DNA from 4 places in the Kribbella sp. NPDC049227 genome. Region 4 is predicted to be linked to each of the others. Evidence: riboswitches for the same ligand, from Rfam matches in the RefSeq annotation. Region 4 holds a riboswitch; each other region holds the start of a gene.

Region 1 (5,024 bases), on a different contig from region 4:
GCTCATAGGTGAGCACGTCTGTCCCCTTAGTTGATGTAGCCCGATCCTAAATCGTTCTCAGGTCGCCGTGATGCCCGGCAACAGTCGGGGCATGAGTACCGAGGTTGCCGTCGACGCACGACCGCGTACGACGTTGCTCGGCGTACTGGCCGTGTGTTCGGCTGTCGGCGTCGGGACTGTCTACTTCCCGCAGGCGCTGCTGCCATCCGTCGCGGCGTCGCTGCACGTACCGCTGTCGGACGCGGCGCTGGTCGTGACCGCGCCGCAGGCCGGGTACGCCGTTGGCATCCTGACCGTCGTACCGCTGGGTGACACCGGGGCGCAGCGACGGCTGCTGACCATCTTGTTCGCCGGTGTCGCGGTCTTTGCGCTCGCAGCCGCGGCGGCACCGTCGTTGCCGGTCCTGGTGATCGCGTCGTTCCTGATGGGCTGTGCGACGGTGGCATCGCCGGTCATCGGTCCGTACGTCGCGGGAATGACCGGGTCGCGGCGATTGGGCAGCATCAACAGCATCCTGCTCAGCGTGGGCATCCCCGGGATGATCCTGTCGCGCGCGATCGCCGGGTTCCTGGGCGAGGAGTACTCCTGGCGGTACGCCTACCTGGGTGCCGCCGTACTGGCGCTGGTGTGCGCCGCGGTCGCGTGGACCCGGCTGCCCGTGCCGGTGTACGTCGAGCCGGCGGAGTTCCCGCAGTACCTGCGCCGGCCCTTCGACCAACTGAGATTGCGCAGCGGGCTGCGTCGATCGGCGTTCTACCAGGCCTGCACGTTCGCGGGCTTCACCGGCACCTGGGCGACCCTGGTCCTCGTCCTGCAGGATTCGTTCGGCCTCGGAGCCGGCGCGCTCGGCTGGATCAGTCTGGTCGCGATCGCCACCATGGCCGTCGTCCCGTGGACCGGTCGCATCGTCGATCGCCGTACGCCGGACGCCGTGACGGCCTGGATCCTGGTCGGAACAGTTCTCGCCGCCGCACTCATGCTGGGTGCGTACGCCGGTGGTGCGCTGGGACTCACGCTCCTCGTGGCCGGCGTACTCGTCCTCGATGTGTCGATGCAGTCGGGGATGGTCGCGAACGTCACCCGGATGTACCAACTCGACCCCGGCCGGCGCAGCGCGATGAACACGGCGTACATGGTCTGCGCCTACTCCGCCGGCAGCCTCGGCTCCTGGACCGCCGTACGCCTCTACCACGCCCTCGGCTGGTGGGCGGTCCCGGCCTTCGTCGCCGCACTCGCAAGCCTCGCCCTTCTCCGCCTGGTCCTGAAGCCTGGTCCTGAAGCCTGACAGTTCGGATGGCGGTCTCGTCGTACCTGTATGACTACGACGACGATGTTGAGGGAATTGACCGGGGACTACGCGGTGGATGCGGCGCGGTCGAGGTTGGGGTTCACGGCGCGGCATACGGTCGGGCCCCGGGTTCCTGGGCAGTTCGAGGTGTTCAGTGGGGTACTTCGCCTGGATGGGGAGGATCCGGGGCGGTCCACGGCGGATCTGACGATTCAGGCGGACAGCATCCAGACCGGCGACCGGCGGCGGGATGCCGCGTTGCGTGAGCATTTCCTCGACGCGGAGACGTTTCCGTCGATCAAGTTCAGGTCCACGAAGGTGAGCCGGACGGGTGTGACGACGTTCACGGTGACGGGGAATCTCACGATCCGTGGCGCCACCCGGCCGGTCGTCGTACCGCTGGAGCTGACCGGCACCGACGACGGCGTCGCCTTCACCGGATCCCTTCCACTGCTGCGCAAACGCTGGTCGGTCAACTGGAACGCGGCCACCAACCTCATGGTCGCCCAGAAACTGGACCTCCACCTCGACCTGAGGGCGACCCGCATCTCCTGACCCTGGGTTGTCTCGATCGCCTTTGGTGGTTAGTGTCGAACTGCCGCGGGAGCTCGCACCGGAGCGGGCTGAGAGGGCGACTGTGTACGGCGTCGCCGACCGCTGAACCTGAATCGGGTAATTCCGGCGTAGGGAGGAAGCGATGCAGGAATCCGTCTGGGTGAACGGTACAGAGACCACGGTCGCACCGGGGAAGTCCGTTGCCGACCTGATCCAGGAGTACTCCGACCGCACCACCGGGATCGCGGTCGCGGTCAACCAGACCGTGCTCACGCGCAGCGAGTGGGCCGGTACCACGCTCAAGCCGGGCGACCGGGTCGAGATCGTCAGCGCGGTCCAGGGAGGCTGACATGGACGACCCACTGGAGCTCGGCGGGCGGGCGTACACCTCGCGTCTCATCATGGGCACGGGCGGTTCGGCCAACCTGGAAGTGATGGAGGAGGCATTGCTTGCCTCCGGCACCCAACTGACCACGGTCGCGATGCGCCGGCTCGGCACCGGCCACGAGGGCTCGGTCCTCGACGTACTGGCGAAGCACGGTATCGAGGTGCTGCCGAACACGGCCGGCTGCCACACCGCCGCGGAGGCGGTGCTCACGGCGCGGATGGCCCGGGAGGCCTTGCGGACCGACCTGATCAAGGTCGAGGTCGTTGCCGACGACCACTTGCTGATGCCGGACCCGGTCGAGTTGCTGGATGCCGTGGACACCTTGGTGGCCGACGGTTTCATCGTGCTCCCGTACACGAACGACGACCCGATCCTCGCCCGCCGCCTCGAGCAGGCGGGATGTGCGGCGGTGATGCCGTTGGCGGCACCCATCGGTTCCGCGCTCGGGATCCGCAACCCACACAACCTCGCGCTGATCGCCGAGGCCGCGAACGTCCCGGTGATCGTCGACGCCGGAATCGGTACGGCGAGCGACGCGGCGCTGGCCATGGAGCTCGGGTGTGACGCGGTCATGCTCGCCACCCCGGTCACGCGCGCGGAGAAGCCTGCCCTGATGGCGGGCGCGATGCGCGACGCGGTCGCCGCCGGCCGCGCCGCCCGCCTGGCCGGCCGGGTCCCGCGCCGCTGGCACTCCGCCCTCGCATCCTCCCCAGTGACGGGTATCGCGTCCCTCTCCTAGAGCAGGCGTCCCATCAGGGTGCGTGCTTGGGACAGGTCCACCGGGTGGTCGAGGAGCAGTGCACTCAGGGAGAACGAGACCGCCTGCTCTGGCTGCAGGTCCAGGGGACCGTCCCAGGCCAGGGCAGGACCGGCACCGACGTAATCCTTGGAGCGGAGGAACCACGGGCGAACGTCACCGGGCTGGAACAGAAGCAGTGTGGTGAACGCGTCGGCGCGTTGCTGGATGAAGGCCAGCCAGCGGCTGGTCGATCCGTAGGCGGCGTCGGTCCCCTCGCCGGAATCGCTGAGGACGGTTGTGGTTTCGACCGTTGGAAGACGCCAGAAGATGCCGCCGTACCCGGCGCCGGCGCGGCCGGTGGTGGCCGGGCTGTCGATGCGGACCGGGCCGTAGCGGGCGGTGAAGACGCTCTCCCAGTCGAGCCGCCAGCCGCCCTCGGCCAGTGCTCCGCGGAGGAGCCTGCGCTCCGCGAGTTGCGGGCGGCCCTGTTCGTCGTACCAGGTGACCTCGTCGGTCAGGGCGTTGCCGTCGACGGCGACGCCGCGGCTGCGTTGCTGACCGTGGTTCGGGAGCAGCGTCGGTCCGCGGTCCGGGAGGAAGGTTCGTCCGCCCCAGTGCGACGTACCGTTGACTCCGGCAACGGCCAGCGAGACGCCGTAGTGGTGCCGGTGATCGACCGGGCTGACCTCGGTGAGCGGGTGACCGCCGAGCGTCCGCACGGGGTGCAGGTACGGCCGAGGCGAATGCACCTGCGGCATTCGCCGCCCGAACTCGTAGTGCGCGAGCGGCACGGAATCACCGCCGAGCACGAACCTGTCCCCTTGCTGCTGCCACCCGACCCTCTCACCCGGAGCGTCCCCGGTCAGCTGCGTTGCCTGCGGCACCGGCCCCGTGCTCGCCCGCACCGCCAGCCGAAGGTCCGGTACGCCGTCCACCTCGGCATCCACACCGGAGATCGCGGCGTACAACCGACGCCAGGCCAGCTCCCCCAGCTCCTGCTGCGGGACCCGCACCGTCGTCAGCGAAGGGACGGCGAACCGCGACAACCCGATGTCGTCCATCCCGGCGACCGACACATCGGCCGGTACGGCGACGCCCACTTCGTTGAGCCGGGCAAGCAACCCGAACGCGACCAGATCGTTGAACGCGACAACGGCCGTCGCGCGCGACTCCAGCACCCGCTCGACCGCGGCGTACCCGTCCTCGATCGACCAGCCGCAGTCCAGCCGGACGATCTCGAGATCCGGGATCTCCCGCTGCGCGATGTCCAGCGACCGCAGCCGGGCCTGGTTGGACGAACTGGCCGGCGGACCGGCCAGGAACGCGAGCCGGCGGTGCCCGAGACCGACCAGGTGGTTCACCACGATCCGCACCGCGCGGCCGTAGTCGACCGCGACGCTGGCGACCTCCGCCGGGCCTGGCCGGTTGACCAGGATCACCGGCTGGACCTGCGGCAGCAGTTCGAGCAGGCTCTCCTCGTCGAGGCGCGGCGACACCATGATCAACGCGTCGCAGCGTCGACGCGCCGCCAGGGCGATCCCCGCCTCGGCGGCCGGGTCCTCGTCGGTCTCGGCGACCAGCACCCGGTAGCCGGCCGCGGCCGAGGCGTTCGTGATGCCGCGCAGGACCTGCTGGAACAGCGGGTTGGCCAGATCGGGGACGACCAGCGCGACCATGTCGGTGCGACCGAGCGACAGGCTGCGGGCCAGATCGCTGGGCCGGTAGTTCAACCGGTCGGCGGCGGCGCGAACGCGTTCGGCGATGTCCGGAGCGACGGTCAGGCGCCCGTTCATCACCCGCGAGACGGTCGCCCGGGACACCTCCGCCGCCCGCGCGACATCGGCGATCGTGATCGAGTCCTTCGGTGTCCTGCCCATGCGCCGTCTTCCGTTCGTGCCCGCCCGGTTGGGAAACCGCCTTCCGAAGCCTATTCGAGCCTCGGCCACTGTGTTACCTTCTCAGGAAAGAAACCGGTTTCTCAACCCTGTGAGGTGGCGTGAGACCCAGCGCACTGGGCGGGTACGACGACTGGCCGGACTTCGTCCGGGACACCC
Region 2 (5,024 bases), on a different contig from region 4:
CGCAGACATTCCGGCGCGACAGGGAGCTGTGTTCCTGGCCGCCCAGCGTCCGGTCGCCGCCTCAGCCTTCTCCGAGCCGGTCCAGGAGACCGCCCCGGCGGCACTCCCGAAGTACGCCGTCATCCCGACCGGTGACAAGGCGATCGCCCCCGCGGCTGAGCGTTTCATGGCCACCCGCGCAGGAGCCACGAAGGTCGAGGTCCCCGGTGCATCGCACCTGGTCGCGGTATCCCAGCCCTCAGCAGTAACCCAGGTAATCGAACGAGCCGCCCGTTGATCCACCCCGACACCGAACCGGCCGGAGCCATCCCGCTCCGGCCGGTTCCTCCAGCTTCTGAGGTTTGACTGGTCGTGGGCGGGGTGAGTCAGCCTCCGAACACCGGCGTGATCGCGCGGGCGAAGGTGTCGACGGGGATGGACTCCGATGCGTCACCACGATCGATTGCGAGGCGGCAACGACGACGTACTTCTGTTTGCTGGTGCGGAACGCCAGATAGCCGTCGTCCAGCTTCCAACCTTCCGCCCCGACGTTCACGCGGTCGGGCCAGTCCGCCTTGTCGCGGCCGGTGGTGTCCTTCATCGTGGCGAAGGTGTCCGCCGGGCACGAGCCAGCTCCTCCGGCCTGGATCCCGATCGAGCGAGTTGGCGTGCCCCACTGACAGGACAGGTATCCGTCCTTGAGTGCGTCTCGCCGTGCCACGATCTTCTCGTCGAGGACCTGTTCGGCTGCCACGGTGCCTCGGTCGCACTCCGGGCGGGTGATCACAGCCAGAGCCGGGGGCCAGGGAGCGGCGGCCACGGGATTGAGCGCCCAGGAGCCGGTACCTACTCCGCCGTCGGTGACCTTGGCCGCGTAGTGCGAGAACACGGCTTCATCGCTCCTGCGGATGGTGGCGGCGGGTGCGGTCAGACCGGATCCAACCTCCTCGCATGGTGGTGGATCCTCCCCAGGAAAATGTGCCGAGAGGAGCTTAGAGGAGATTCCAGGACTCTGAGGCCCACGGGACCGAACTCGGCATCAGCCCGGGGGAGTGCCTGGTGGTTGGATTCGCTGGGAGAGGGTCAGGGATGTGGCGGCTGCGAGGGAGACACCGCCGACGGAGAGGATGAGGGACCGGTAGCCGGCTGAGCTGGCGAGGATTGCGCCGGCGAGGGGGGCGACGCCGTCGGCGATCGCGACTGGCGTCGACAGGATGCCTGCGATCGTTGCGTAACCCTTGGCGCCGTAGCGATCGAGGACGATGGCCGGCGTCGCGATGGCCGACACGCCGAAGCCGAGACCGAACAGCACCAGACAGACGACCACACCCACGATGTGCGTGCCGATCAGCGGCAGCACCGCGATCGCGACACCCTGCACCGACAGTACGACGGCAGTGATGGTGGCCATGGGCAACCACCGGACGGAGATCGTGCTGGCGACGCGGCCGGTCACCGACAGGACGCCGAGAAGCCCGGCGAGCGTCGATGCAACAGCTGGTGGGTGACCGAGGACGGTCAGGTAGAGCACGAGATGAACAGCGATCACACCCAGCGCGGCGTGATGGAGAACGAATCCGCCGGCGAGGAACCAGAAGCCCGGATCCCTCAAGACTCGGCGCGGCCAGGCGCGGTGTACCGCCGTGGGGCCGGGTCTTCGGGCAGTACGTCGTACCGCGATCGCATGAAGCGGGACAGTCGTGACTGCGAGCATGCCGCCGAGGATCAGCACCGTGGCCCGCCATCCCCGATCGGCGGTCAGCCGGCCCGTGAGTGGGATGAAGATCGAACTGGCGAAGCCTGCCATCAGCGTGATCCCGAGGATCGCGCTGGTCCGTTTCGCCGGCGCCGCGACCGCGACGACGACCGCGAACGCGGCCGGATACAGCACCATCGCCGAGGCGACGCCGATCGCGACAAAGGCGCCGTACAACTGAACCGCGTTGTGGGCCTGCGACCAGAGCAGTACGGCGATCACCGCCAGAATCGAGCCCGCGGTCATCAGTCCGTGCCCGCCATGCGCGTCGAGCCAACGCCCGACAGGCACCGACAGACCCGCCGCGACGAGCAGCGCCGTCGTCATCGCACCGGCGACAGTCGCCGTCGTCACGCCGAGGTCACGACTCATCGGCCCGAGCATCGCGCTGAAGGCGTAGTACAAGACCCCGTAGCCAACAGTCTGTGTGATCGCCAACACCACGACCAGCAGCCGCAGACGGTACGAATCCGCCGCTAGCGGATCAACGAGAACCGGCACTGTCTTCGTCACCGGTGATGTGGACAGCCTGTATCCACCAAACGCGCTCCTTCTCGACGAACACCCAAGTACCGACACTGCGGATGGCGCCCTCGGCCAGGGTGATCTGCTGCCGGACACAGACAACGGCCACGTCCGGGGCGGGGAAGTTCATCCCGTCGACCGTGTAGCGACTGTGGCAGCCAGTCGGCGCGGCCGACATCGTCCTCTGGTGGTACGCCTTGATCGCGTCCCAGCCCGTCAACCGATGCCCGGTCGGTGGGGTGAAAGATGCGTCCGCGGTGAACCTCGCGGTGAATCTCGCCGCATCCAGATCAGCGAGTGCATGGTCCATCTCCGCGATGACTTCCCGGATGCTCCGGTAGTCCTCTTCGTCGGTGGGCCGCTGCTGTGCGGCTGGTCTCGCCGTCATCGGCAGTCGGCCTTCGGCACAATGGCGAGCTGCGCCATCATTCCCCGAGCAGAACGCGACCGAGGAGGTCCGGATAGCGGGGATCAGGCAGGTTACGCTCCAGCGACTCTGGAAGGGTGAACCAGCGCAGGTCGTCGTGTTCCTCGGGCGCGCGGTTCTCGGGCGTCCCCTTCCAGTTCCGAACCAGGACGAAGGTGATGTCCTCGTCGTCGGCGATCCACCGGTCCAGCTCGAGACAGGGTTCGCCGGTTTCGATCCCGAGCTCCTCCCGGGCTTCCCTCCGCAGGGCGGACACGGCTGTCTCACCGTCCTCGAGATGCCCGCCCGGGAAGTCCCAGACGTCGGGATACCACGACAGGTCTGGGCGGCGATGGCACATGAGCACGCGATCGCCCTGTACGAACACACCGACGGAGACCCGATGCTGAACAGTCACGACGCTTGTCCGTCGATCCGCGCCGACGCGTTGCTGATGGTTGTCACATGCACTCCCTACGCCGGAATTACCCGGACAGGTTCGGCGGTCGGCGGCGCCGGTCATCCAGCCGCCCTCTCAGCCCACTTCGGTGCGAGCTCCCGCGATCTCCAGTTGTACCGGCCACCCTCACGTCGTCCGGCAGCGTGCCGGACAACGACCCGGTTGTTGCTCGAACGGGCGACCGATGTCTGATCACGATACCCCGTCATCGAGCAGCGTCAATGGTGGCGCTCGGCAACTGGACGCCGGCACCGGCACGGAGGCCTGGACCGCAGCTCATTGACTTTGTGTTGCGTTGAACCGAACGAACGGCGAGCGCGTATGTAGGTGTCGGCAGCCCGAACCTGCGTTGTTCGACATGCGGTTGGAGACTGCTTCCCGTCCCAACTGGTGAGGAGACGTACGACCATGAAAGTACGCATCCGACAAGCTTTGGCGCCGATGTTGTTCGTGTTCGGCACCGCCGTGGCGGCAGCGCCTGCAGCCAACGCCGGCAACGCGCTGCCGACTCCACAACCACCGCGACTGCTCAGTGCGGTTGTCACCGATTGCCAGGCGCCGTGTGCCTCCGGGACCTCAGGCGAGGTCACCTTGACCTGGACGAATCCCGCCCCGCCGGGTGGTGCGTTCGTCCTGAACACTGCGTATGCGAACGATTTCAACATCGGTTCGCCAACGACGATCAGGCACATCGGTGACACCGTGCAAGCCAGCTACCCTGTCTGCGCCGGCGTCAATCAGCCCACGCCGGACTGCTATCCGGCCCGCGTGGACGCCCTGCGAGGGAACGAAGTACTGACCGTCTCCGCCCGGTTCGCCACCGGCAACCCGGACGACGGCACCTTCCGGATGAGCGCCGAATCCGCCCACAGCAACGGGTTGGTGCCCACGCAAGGCTGAAGCCGGAATGACCACAGCACTCTGAGCCCCGTTAGGTTGTGGGCGGTACGTACCAGGCCGTTTCGAGTGTTATCTCGTGGCCGATCATGAACTGGAGGTCGCGCGTCGGTTCGGCGCGTTCGTGCAGTCGTGGGAAGTGCTCCCGCCGGTACTCGTTGTGGGCCACAGCGCTTTCCCATTGCGTCACGACCAGGAACTCGTTCGCGTCCCGCCGGGCGAGGAGCCCGCCTTGAAATCCGGGCGCTCGGATCATGCCCGGATTCCAGACCGAGGCCTGAACGTCGGTGAAGTGGCTGACGCGTGGCGGGTAGACCTCGCAGCGCGCCACCCGCAGCATCTCGCCCCCGGCAACGTCTCCGGGAGGATGACCGATGATCTGCAAGGTCTCGTACACCCGTACATCTATGTCCGTGTAGGTCCCGACCTGGCGCTTGGCGAGCTGATCGTGCGGTCCGCGCATGAAGGCCTGATAGCTTCCAGGCTCCGCCCACAGGCCGAAGATGTGAGCGGTGCTCGAGGCATTCGTGTCCCAACCGCCGCGTTGGCCGAGGAATCCCGGGATGCCTTGGAGACCTGCCCAGTCCTGTTGCCCCTGATCGAAAAGACCCCGATCACTCACCGCGCACCGGATCCACTTCAGCAGCACTCGACCAACGTATACCGCGACGACTACGCGTGCGGAGTCGTTCGCCGGACATTCATCCGTTCGCCGGGGCGGCTGAAGATGCTGAGGATCTCCGCCGGCTCGTTGCCGGTGCTGCCGAACCAGTGCGGCTTCTCGGTGCTGAACTCGGCGACCTCCCCGGGGCCGAGCACCCAGTCCTCGTCGCCGAAGACGAGGCGCATGCGGCCGGACAGCACGTAGATCCACTCGTGGCCGTCGTGGGCCCTGAGCTCCGGGGTGACGTTGCTGGTCGGAATGACGATCTTCCACGCCTGCGTGCCATCGGGCTGTTGGGTCAGCGGGATCACCGTCCGGCCCTTGACCCGACCGGGCT
Region 3 (5,024 bases), on a different contig from region 4:
ACATCGCGACCCGCGAGAACAACACCTATCCCGATGACGGCCCGCAGGCCTACGCGATCATCCTCTTCGTGCTCGGCATCGCCGCGAGCATCGGCCTGACCCTGTGGAACCGGGTCTTCCGCCAGGGCAGGACCGGGCGCAGCGTCGGCAAGAGCGCGCTGAACCTGCGGCTGGTCGACTCCGTGTACTTCCAGCCGGTGGGCGCCGGCAAGTCGTTCCTGCGCGAGTTCCTCAGCGGGCTGTTCAACAACGCCTGCTTCCTGAACCTGCTGTGGCCGCTGTGGGACGACCAGAAGCAGACCTGGCACGACAAGGTCATGTCGACGTACGTCGTCAGGGACTGAGGGTCAGCGCGACAGCAGGAAGCCGGCGCAGGTCACTGCCCACAGCACACTGGTGAACGTGCCGATGATGAACCGCTCGGCGACCGCCTGGGGCGTGACCGAAGCCGGCTGGTCGGGACTGCGCAGCTCCGGATAGCGAGCCAGGCCCTTGATGGCCAGCACGATCGCCAGTCCCTCGGGCCAGCCGGCCACCAGCGCCGCGTAGATGGCCAGGCGCTCGAGCGAACCGATCAGAGCGCCGCCGCGCAGCACCTCACCGGCCTTCTGCGTCGACTGCGCTCTCGTGTTGCCCCGGTCGACGAGAGCCAGCACAGAGGTCGTCAGTGGGCCGCCACCGGTCACCGCCAGCCCGCCGGCCAGCAGGAGCAGCACGTTCCACCAGCGCTCGCGCCAGCCCTCGACACCGTCACCGGCCAGCAGCAGGACGCCGACGGTGATCAGGCAGGCAAGCATCACGCCACTGAGCACGATCTCGAGAGTCGACCCGGCCTTGGGGACCCACGCCAGCACGGCGAGGATCAGGCCGACGGCCGTGAACGACAGGATGAGTGCCGTCACGCGGTGGCTCCGGCGTCGAGTAGCTCGGCCGCCAGCACTCGTCCACGTTGTTCCTCGGCGAATCCGGCTGCCTGGGCCCGCTGTGTCACCGCGGACTGACTGATGCCGAGCTTCACGCCGATCTCGCGCCGGGTGAGCCCTTCGGCCAGCAGGTCGGCGACAGCCCACCCGCGGTCGCTCCGCCGCCGCAGCACCGAAGCCATCAGCCACAGCACCGTCTCGACCTGCTCGGCACAGTGCGCGTCGGAGCCGACCACGTTGACGTGGTGCGGGCTCGACTTGGCCCGGTTCACCGCCTCCCGCGCGAACACGAACGCGTCCCCGCTGCCAGCCCGCGTACTGCGCGGCAGAGGCTGTGCGACCGCACCGACTCCGAGCCCGATGTACCAGGTGTCGGCGCGCAGCAGCTGGACGATCACGTCGATCGTGGCGCGCGCTTCGGACAGCACGCCCTGCACCTCGTCGCCGGCCGTCCGCTCGAACTTGCGGAGCAATCCGGTCCGCCGCGGCCGGCGGTTCAGGATGTTCAGTAGCTCGGGTACGAGATCGGTCATGCTTCGGCTGCCCCGCTGATCTACCGTGAGAACGAAGACCACTGTGCTGCACCTCCTTCCCGACGCTGTTAAGGCTACAGTCTTATTCACGTAGAGTGAAGGAAAAAACCTGAATCGGTTCATCCGATCACTCCTCGTGATCGCCTCGCAGAACCGCCGGTCCCCTAATTCTCCGCTGGATCCGGGGGCCGAGGCATCTCGACTCGCCCCCCGGATCTCACCGAGAGTCAGCGGGAAACAGGACGCTCACTCGGCGAGCGGCAGGTACAGCTTCTTGTCGTGGGCCTTGAAGGTCTCCGACATCTCGGCGAAGCCGGCCTCGATCGCCTCGGTGGAGGTCAGGCCGCGTTCCTCGGCGTACGCGCGGATGTCGGCGGTGATCCGCATCGAGCAGAACTTCGGGCCGCACATCGAGCAGAAGTGCGCGGTCTTGGCAGGCTCGGCCGGCAGGGTCTCGTCGTGGAAGGACCGCGCGGTGTCAGGATCCAGCGAGAGGTTGAACTGGTCCTCCCAGCGGAACTCGAACCTTGCCTTCGACAACGTGTCGTCCCAGGCCTGCGCCCCCGGGTGTCCCTTGGCCAGATCCGCCGCGTGGGCAGCGATCTTGTACGTGATCACGCCGGTCTTCACGTCGTCGCGATCCGGCAGGCCGAGGTGTTCCTTGGGCGTGACGTAGCAAAGCATCGCCGTACCCAGCCAGCCGATCTGGGCCGCGCCGATCGCGCTGGTGATGTGGTCGTACGCCGGAGCCACATCAGTTGCCAACGGCCCCAATGTGTAGAACGGCGCCTCGCCGCACAGCTCCTCCTCGAGCCGGACGTTCTCGGCGATCTTGTCCATCGGCACGTGCCCCGGACCCTCGATCATCACCTGGACGTCGTGCTCCCAGGCGATCTTCGTCAGCTCGCCCAGGGTCCGCAGCTCGGCGAACTGGGCCGCGTCGTTGGCATCCGCGATACATCCCGGTCGGAGACCGTCGCCGAGTGAGAACGTGACGTCGTACTCGCGCAGGATGTCGCACAGCTCGGCGAAATGCGTGTACAGGAAGGACTCCTGGTGATGCGCGAGGCACCAGGCGGCCATGATCGACCCGCCTCGCGACACGATCCCGGTGACCCGCCGCGCGGTCAGCGGGACGTACCGCAGCAGGACGCCCGCGTGCACGGTCATGTAGTCGACGCCCTGCTCGCACTGCTCGATCACCGTGTCGCGGTACACCTCCCACGACAAGTCGGCCGGATCGCCCTTCACCTTCTCCAGCGCCTGGTACAGCGGCACGGTCCCGATCGGCACCGGCGAGTTGCGCAGGATCCACTCCCGCGTCTCGTGGATGTTCTTGCCGGTGGACAGGTCCATCACCGTGTCCGCGCCCCACCGGGTGGCCCAGACCAGCTTCTCCACTTCCTCCTCGACCGAACTGGTCACCGCCGAGTTGCCGATGTTCGCGTTCACCTTCACCAGGAACTTCTTCCCGATGATCATCGGCTCGCTCTCCGGGTGCCGCCGGTTCGCCGGGATCACGGCCCGGCCGCGCGCGACCTCGGACCGGACGAACTCCGGGTCCATGCCCTCCCGCAGGGCGACGTACTCCATCTCCTCGGTGATGGTGCCGGCTCGCGCATGCGCCAACTGGGTCAGCGGCGCGCGCCCGGCGATCCAGTCCCGCCGAAGCGCGGGCAGACCGGCTTGTACGTCGATCCGCGCCGACGCGTCCGTGTACGGACCGGACGTGTCGTACAGGTCGAAGTGTTCGCCGTTGGTGAGGTGGACGCGGCGGGCCGGAACCTCCAGCTCGCCGCGATAAATCTTCTCCGAGCCCGAAATGGGGCCGGTGGTGACAGTGGGCCGAATCGTGCTGACAGTCACTGTGCTGCTCCCTACGCCGGAATTACCCGGACAGGTTCGGCGGTCGGCGGCGCCGGACAGGTGTCGTTCTCCTGCCAGCCGCCCTCTCAGCCCGCTACGGTGCGAGCTCCCGCGATCTCCAATTGTCACGGTTACTCTAACCCGTCGTCTTGACCGGGCCGGTAGCGTCGGGGGATGCGAGACCTCGTGTACCCGCCCGTGATCGGCTTCGCGAAGACCGCGTTCAAGGTGCTGGACCTGAAGATCCGGATGACCGGGACGGAGAACGTGCCGCGGACCGGTGGCGCGGTGATCGCGCTGAATCACATCAGCTATGTCGACTTCATCCTGGGCGGGTTCGGTGCGGTGCCGAGCAAGCGGCTGGTTCGCTTCATGGCCAAGGACGTGCTGTTCCGCAACCGGTACTCCGGCCCGTTGATGCGCGGCATGCACCACATCCCGGTGGACCGGTCGGCGGGTACGGCGTCGTACCGGGAGGCGATCCGCTACCTGAACGACGGCGAGATCGTCGGGGTGTTCCCCGAGGCAACGATCAGCCGGTCGTTCGAGCTGAAGGAGTTCAAGTCCGGCACGGTCCGGATGGCCGCGGAGGCCGGCGTACCGGTCATCCCGCTGATCCTGTGGGGGACGCAGCGGATGCTGACGAAGGACCATCCGCGCGACTTCTCCCGGCACCGCGCGATCGCGATCACCGTCGGCGAGCCGATCACGGTCGACACCGACGACGACGCGGCCGAGGCGACCGCGCACCTGCGCACGACGATGGCCGGGATGCTCGATCGGACCATCCGCGACTACCCCGAGCAGCCGGCCGGCGCCTGGTGGCTGCCCGCGTCGTACGGCGGTGGTGCCCCGTCACCCGCGGAAGCGGAACGCCTGGACCAGGAGGAGCTCGCCCGGCGGGCGGCCCGCCGCAAGTAAGCACACCGTCAGTAACGCGGACAAGACCTTGACCCCCGGGTGACCCCGAGGGTACGAAAGGCTCTTGTTGACAGTGCAGGAAACCTGGGGGGTCCCTGTGACGCCGGCCGGTCGGCGGCGGTACTCGGGTAGGCGGGGAAGGTTGTGTTCGATTCACCGGAAGAGCTGCATCTCTTCGAACCGGGGATGCTCGCGGTGGCACCGCATGTCGCGGAGCACATCCCGGACGCCGGCGTCTACTTCGTCGACTGGGCCGTCCAGGACCTGCCGGCGGACCGCGCCCGCGAGGTCGAGTCCGCTGTGAACGGCAGGCGCTGCCAGAACGGCTGGTTCCCGCTGGAGAGCCTGGACAGCATCGGCAGCCGGGGGTACTGGCGTGGTCCGCTCACCTACCTGGCCCGGATGACGGCCGACGACACCACGATCCTGCAGGAGTGGTCGGCCAACGGGCTCACCGGCGACGGCCAGAGCCGGATCGAGGCGACCGTGAACCACCTGCTCTACCAGCAGGGTCACGCGGCCGCGGCGACCTGGGCCGTCGCGGTCCGCCCGCAGACCTACCTGGACGCGGCGCTGCTTGGCGACCGGCTGGCCGCCGCGTGGGAGTACAACCTCGGCTCGATCCGCTCCAAGGACGTTGCCAAGTCGGTACGGCGCTGGAACCGCTGACGTCAGTGGAACTGCGGGATGATCAGGTACAGCCCGTAGAGCACGGCCGCCAGGCACGCGGCGAAGCAGAGTCCGGCCACCGAGGTGTCGATGATGGACGGCGGCTTCTTCT
Region 4 (5,024 bases):
GGCAGAGGTCGTCGCCGGCACCAGCACCCCCGTCGCATCGACTCCGGTGGCGACTCCCGCACCGGCACCGATCGCCACACCGACGCAGAAGTTCACCACTCCGTTGCGCCCGGCACCGAGTCTGACTCGGAAGCCGAAGAGCTCGAAGCCGAACGTCACCGTCTCCACCGGCCGGCTCGCGGTCGTGCCAGGGTTCGCCAAGGCCAGCGGCGTGAAGGACAAACTGACCTACCGGGTCGAGATCGAGCAGGGCCTGTCGCTGAACGGCGCCGCGGTCGCCGCGATCATCCACCAGACGCTCACCGATCCGCGCGGCTGGCAGGCGATCCACCCGGTCAACTTCGAGCGCACCGACAAGGTCGACGCCGACCTGCGGATCATCCTGGCCACGCCGGTCCTGACCGACAAGCTGTGCCTGCCGCTCGACACCGGCGGCGAGGTGTCCTGCCGCGTCGACGACCGAGTCGTCCTGAACGCCAAGCGGTGGGTGTACGCGGTGCCGGCGTACGGCGGGAACGTCGCCCTGTACCGGAACTACCTGGTCAACCACGAGGTCGGGCACGCACTCGGCCACGGCCACTCCACCTGCACCCAGGCGAAGACCCCCGCGCCGGTCATGATGCAGCAGACCAAAGGGCTGGGCGGCTGCCTGCCGAATGCGTGGCCCACGATCAAGGCAACCTGAGCCGTCCGTGAGAAGCTGAGTCGGAGGGGAGGGAGCAGCGATGTCGTCACAGGATTTCCCGACCTACGGCCGGGGCGATGAGCCCGAGCAGTCCGGCGAGGATCACCAGTACGCCAAACCTGCCCCGTACGGCGGCGGCACGTTCGGCTCCGGACCGCAGAGCGCCCCCGAGCAAAGCCACTACGCCCCGCCCCAGCCCTACAGCTCCCCACCAGACCAGTACGGCCCTCCGCCCGTCGGCGCTGGACCAGGTCAGTCGCAGGGGGCGCCCGATTCCGGCGGATCGCCGTACAGCCAGCCGCCGAACTACCGGCCTGGCAGTCCTTACGGCCCTCCCGCGCATCCGCAGCAGCATGAGCTGCCGACGTACGGGCGGGACCAACCCGTCGCGCCCCGCGATCCCCGCGCCGCCCGGGTCGTCCTGCTCGCCGCGATCATCGCCGGCGTCTACGGCCTGCTGGTCATCTCGATCCAGCGGGTCGCCCTCCGGGAGATCTCCCAGGCTCCTGGCTCGCCGCTCAACCACCCGCTGCGCACCGACGTGATCGACACGATCGGCCAGCTCCTGCTGCTCCTGGTCGGCGCGGTCGCGCTCTGGATGTGGGGCCGGGACGTGCTCGCCCGCCGGAGGGCCGGCCGCCAGCCGGATCCGGTCGAGCTCGGCGGGCTGCTCCTGGTCGCGGTGTCGATGATCCCGATCCTGATCTGGCTGATCATGGTCCTGTCGACCGGCCTGGGCGCGATCGACGACTCGGTGGACCGGCTGCCCACGGCGTACGGCTGGGGCGGTCTCGGCCTGCTGATCCTCGCGGCCGGCTTCGCCCTCGGCTACCGCGAACTCAAACCGGAGCTCGGCAACCCGGTCGTCCAGGCCCGCCCGGACCGGCCACCCTGGGAGTGAACGTCCCCGTCGTCCTGGTCCCGGGTCTCGGCCTCGGGCCGGCGTCGTACGACCGAACCGTCGAACACCTCACCACGCCGTACCTCCTGGTCAGCCTGCCCGGGTACGGCGAACCGGCCGGCGCCAGGGAGGATCTGCGTCCACAGGCACTCGGGACTGTGCTGGCGGACAAGATCCGCGAGCGATCGGTCCTGGTCGGCCACTCGGCCAGCTGCCAGATCGTGGTCGAGACCGCGATCGCCTTCCCCGAACTGGTGCACGCCCTGGTCCTGGTCGCACCGAGCGGGGACATCCGGACGTCGAGCTGGGTGGACCTGGCCGCTCGCTGGCTGGGTTCGGCCGTACCGGATTCGCCGCGGCTGATCAGGGTCGTCACGCCGCAGTACGCCCGTACGACGCTGTCCTCGATCGCGCGCGCCGGCGAAGCGGCCAGGCGCCACGATCTGGCCGCGGTCATCGGCAGGGTGCGGGCGCCGGTCATGATCGTGCGCGGCCGGCACGATCTGGTGTCCACGTCCGAATGGGTCGTGCGGCTGGCCGAGCTGTGCCACGGTGAGGCGCGGACGCTACCGACCGGCGCGCACATGCCGGTGGTGACCAACGGTCCGGAACTGGCCGCTCTCATCCAGCGGGCGGCCGCCGCGCCGGATCCTGTCTGACGCGTTATCGTTGACGCGGTAGCAATCCTTGCGGGAGCTCGCACCGAACGCGCGGGCTGAGAGGGCGACGAGCTGAGCACAGCCGGGTCGCCGACCGCCTGAACCTGACCGGGTAATGCCGGCGTAGGGAGCGGGTCACCATGACAAGTACTGCTGTTCGTCCTGCCGATCAGACCGAGGCGCCACTCGTCCTCACCACGGACTCTCCGCGCACGCTCGGGTTCCTGGACCAGTTCACCCTCTGGGGGAACTTCGGCATCTCGCTGTTCGGCCCGGTCACCGGTGCGCTGGTGGCGGCGTACACGGGCTCACTCGCGCAGGGCCTGCTCGCGGTCGTCGTCGGCTGCGGGATCGGCGCGCTCGTGCTCGGCGGCGCAGCCGTGTTCGGCTCGCAGACCGGCGCACCGGCGATGGCGAGTCTGCGCGGTCTGTTCGGCCGCCGCGGTTCGATCGCGCCGACCGTGCTGAACGTCGCCCAGAACGTCGGCTGGGCAACGATGGAGATCATCGTCATCGCCCAGGCCGCGGTCGCGGTCACGAGCGAGCGGTGGCGCTGGCTGTTCGTCCTGGTGGCGGGAGTGATCGCCACGGCGATGGCCGTACGGCCACTGGGCAGCGTGAAGGTGCTGCGGAAGTTCATGGTCTGGCTGGTGCTGATCGCGTCGGTCTACTTGTTCGTGCAGGTGCTCAGCAAGCCGGTGCACGATCTGCCGCAGGACAGCGTGTTCGGCTTCTGGCCGGCCGTCGACCTGGCCGCCGCCGGTGTGGTGTCGTTCGCGCCGCTGGCCGCCGACTACACGCGGCACTCGCGCACGAACAAGGCCGCCTTCGGGGGCTCCGCACTCGGCTACGGCCTGGCCGCGATCGCGTACTACGCCTTGGGTGTCTTCGCAGTCGCCACACTGCAGACCAACAGCGAAGACGTGATCACCGCGCTGGTCACACTGCCCGCCGGTGCGATCGCGTTGCTCGTGCTGCTGGTGGACGAGGTCGACGAGGCCTACGCGAACATCTACTCGACCACGATGGCCACGCACAACCTGATCGGTCACATCGACCGGCGGTGGATCTCGGTCGGCATCGGCGTGGTCGCCACGGCCATCGCACTATTGGTTGACCTAGGCAACTACACGCAGTTCCTCTACCTGATCGGTTCGGTCTTCATCCCGTTGTTCGCGGTGGCGATCGCCGACTTCTTCGTGGTCAGCAAGATGAACTGGGACGTGTCCGGTACGGCGCGCTTCCGCTGGCAGCCGGCCGTCGCCTGGCTGATCGGCTTCGTCTCGTACCAGCTGGTCAACCCCGGCACGGTGTCCGGCTGGTCGCCGTTCTGGACCGGCGTCCAGCAGCGGCTGTTCAACGACCAGCCCGTGCCCTCCTGGCTCGGGGCGACGTACACGTCGATCGTCGTCTCGATGCTGGCCGCGGTGGTGCTGGGCAGGATCGGGCGCCGGCCGCTGGACAACTGACCCGGAGTAACCGGGATACTTGCCGTCATGCTGAACTCCGCACTGCGTAGCCGGGCTGAGTACGCGGAACTCGGGGCCGAAGGACTGGCCGCGCGTACCACGCCCGAGCGGGACGCGGCGATCGTCAAGGCCGTCGAGGAGTTGCTCGAGGACCGCGAGTCGGTGCTCGACCTGTGCTGTGGCTACGGCCGGGTCGCGCTGCCGCTGCGCCGGGCCGGCAAGACCGTGCGCGCCCTCGACATCTCCCCGAACCTGATCGAGGCCGGCCGGGCGCAGGCGGCCGAGGAGGAACTGTCGATCGACTGGGCGATCGGCTCGATGACCGATCTGCCGTACAAGTGGGACTCGTTCGACGCGGTGATCTGCCTGTGGACGGCGTTCCACGAACTGTTCGGCGAGGAGGAGCAACTGTCGACGATCTGTGAGATCTCCCGGGTGCTGAAGCCGGGCGGGATCGCGATCATCGAGGGCCCGGCCTGGGGGCCGGCGACGGCGGGCGAGATCGCCAACGGGATGCGCCAGGGCCCCGAGCACCGGATCGTCACCACCGAGCACTTCGGTACCAGCAGCGTGCACTTCATCCACGACGAGATGAGCTACGGCCGGCTCTGTGCGGCCGCCGGAATCGAGAACTTCAAGGTCTACAAACGGGACTGGGGTGGCCGTCGCCGGCTCATCCTGGAGATCCGCCAACCGGCAACTGACTGACTCGTCAGGTAATCCGTTGTCCCTTGCAGGCAAGGGAAAACAAAGAAGCAGATCCCCACTCCACACTGGGGATCTGCTCCTTTCTATTCCGAGTGTAAATCGAGCTCCGGCGATTCCGGAAAACTCAGCTTTTCGATTCAAGATTCAGCAGAAAACGCTTCGCGTCGAGTCCGCCGGCGTATCCGGTCAGCGCACCGCTCGCGCCGATCACCCGGTGGCACGGCAGGACGACGCACACCGGGTTCGCGCCCAGCGCCGTACCGACCGCACGGGCCGCCTTCGGCTTGTGGATCTCCCCCGCGACCCGCCCGTACGTCGTCGTTGCGCCGTAGCTGGTGTGTAGCGGCAGATCGGTCAGCACGAGCCGCTGGAACGGCGTCGCCAGTGCGAGGTCCACCTCCAGCTCGAACTCGTGCCGGCGTCCGTCCAGATACTCGTCGAGCTGCCGTCGTACGTCGTCCAGTGCGCGGGGCTGCCGCAGGACGCGCGGGGACACCGCGCGGGCCAGGCGGTTCGTCATGGTCTCCTCGTCGCCGAAGGAGCTGGCCACCACGCGGCCGTTCGCGATCGCGAGCAGCAGGGTGCCGATCGGGGTGTCGTGC

Evidence for each region. Region 4 has a riboswitch for thiamine pyrophosphate ahead of ACGFH6_RS21435 (purine-cytosine permease family protein). Riboswitches for the same ligand answer to the same signal wherever they lie in the genome.
Region 1: linked by a shared signal. The riboswitch ahead of thiS (sulfur carrier protein ThiS) and the one ahead of ACGFH6_RS21435 (purine-cytosine permease family protein) in region 4 are both predicted to bind thiamine pyrophosphate.
Region 2: linked by a shared signal. The riboswitch ahead of ACGFH6_RS08505 (NUDIX domain-containing protein) and the one ahead of ACGFH6_RS21435 (purine-cytosine permease family protein) in region 4 are both predicted to bind thiamine pyrophosphate.
Region 3: linked by a shared signal. The riboswitch ahead of thiC (phosphomethylpyrimidine synthase ThiC) and the one ahead of ACGFH6_RS21435 (purine-cytosine permease family protein) in region 4 are both predicted to bind thiamine pyrophosphate.

What each region holds. Positions count from the first base shown of each region.
Region 1 covers NZ_JBICST010000009.1:28,209-33,232, forward strand. The annotation lists gene ACGFH6_RS36630 (DUF5937 family protein) at 1-16, opposite strand, end outside; gene ACGFH6_RS36635 (MFS transporter) at 92-1,285, shown strand; gene ACGFH6_RS36640 (YceI family protein) at 1,331-1,843, shown strand; TPP riboswitch at 1,879-1,995, shown strand; gene thiS (sulfur carrier protein ThiS) at 1,986-2,192, shown strand; gene ACGFH6_RS36650 (thiazole synthase) at 2,194-2,970, shown strand; gene ACGFH6_RS36655 (DUF6807 family protein) at 2,967-4,847, opposite strand; gene ACGFH6_RS36660 (hypothetical protein) at 4,967-5,024, shown strand, end outside.
Region 2 covers NZ_JBICST010000002.1:365,569-370,592, forward strand. The annotation lists gene ACGFH6_RS08490 (alpha/beta fold hydrolase) at 1-277, shown strand, start outside; gene ACGFH6_RS08495 (MFS transporter) at 1,019-2,248, opposite strand; gene ACGFH6_RS08500 (SgcJ/EcaC family oxidoreductase) at 2,220-2,648, opposite strand; gene ACGFH6_RS08505 (NUDIX domain-containing protein) at 2,686-3,084, opposite strand; TPP riboswitch at 3,121-3,238, opposite strand; gene ACGFH6_RS08510 (hypothetical protein) at 3,535-4,026, shown strand; gene ACGFH6_RS08515 (DUF4937 domain-containing protein) at 4,058-4,672, opposite strand; gene ACGFH6_RS08520 (helix-turn-helix domain-containing protein) at 4,696-5,024, opposite strand, start outside.
Region 3 covers NZ_JBICST010000008.1:112,085-117,108, reverse strand. The annotation lists gene ACGFH6_RS33710 (RDD family protein) at 1-344, shown strand, start outside; gene ACGFH6_RS33705 (hypothetical protein) at 348-902, opposite strand; gene ACGFH6_RS33700 (transposase) at 899-1,456, opposite strand; gene thiC (phosphomethylpyrimidine synthase ThiC) at 1,703-3,322, opposite strand; TPP riboswitch at 3,313-3,445, opposite strand; gene ACGFH6_RS33690 (lysophospholipid acyltransferase family protein) at 3,497-4,243, shown strand; gene ACGFH6_RS33685 (hypothetical protein) at 4,388-4,912, shown strand; gene ACGFH6_RS33680 (hypothetical protein) at 4,915-5,024, opposite strand, start outside.
Region 4 covers NZ_JBICST010000004.1:757,637-762,660, forward strand. The annotation lists gene ACGFH6_RS21420 (DUF3152 domain-containing protein) at 1-685, shown strand, start outside; gene ACGFH6_RS21425 (hypothetical protein) at 726-1,586, shown strand; gene ACGFH6_RS21430 (alpha/beta fold hydrolase) at 1,583-2,245, shown strand; TPP riboswitch at 2,266-2,392, shown strand; gene ACGFH6_RS21435 (purine-cytosine permease family protein) at 2,386-3,714, shown strand; gene ACGFH6_RS21440 (class I SAM-dependent methyltransferase) at 3,742-4,422, shown strand; gene ACGFH6_RS21445 (methylated-DNA--[protein]-cysteine S-methyltransferase) at 4,547-5,024, opposite strand, start outside.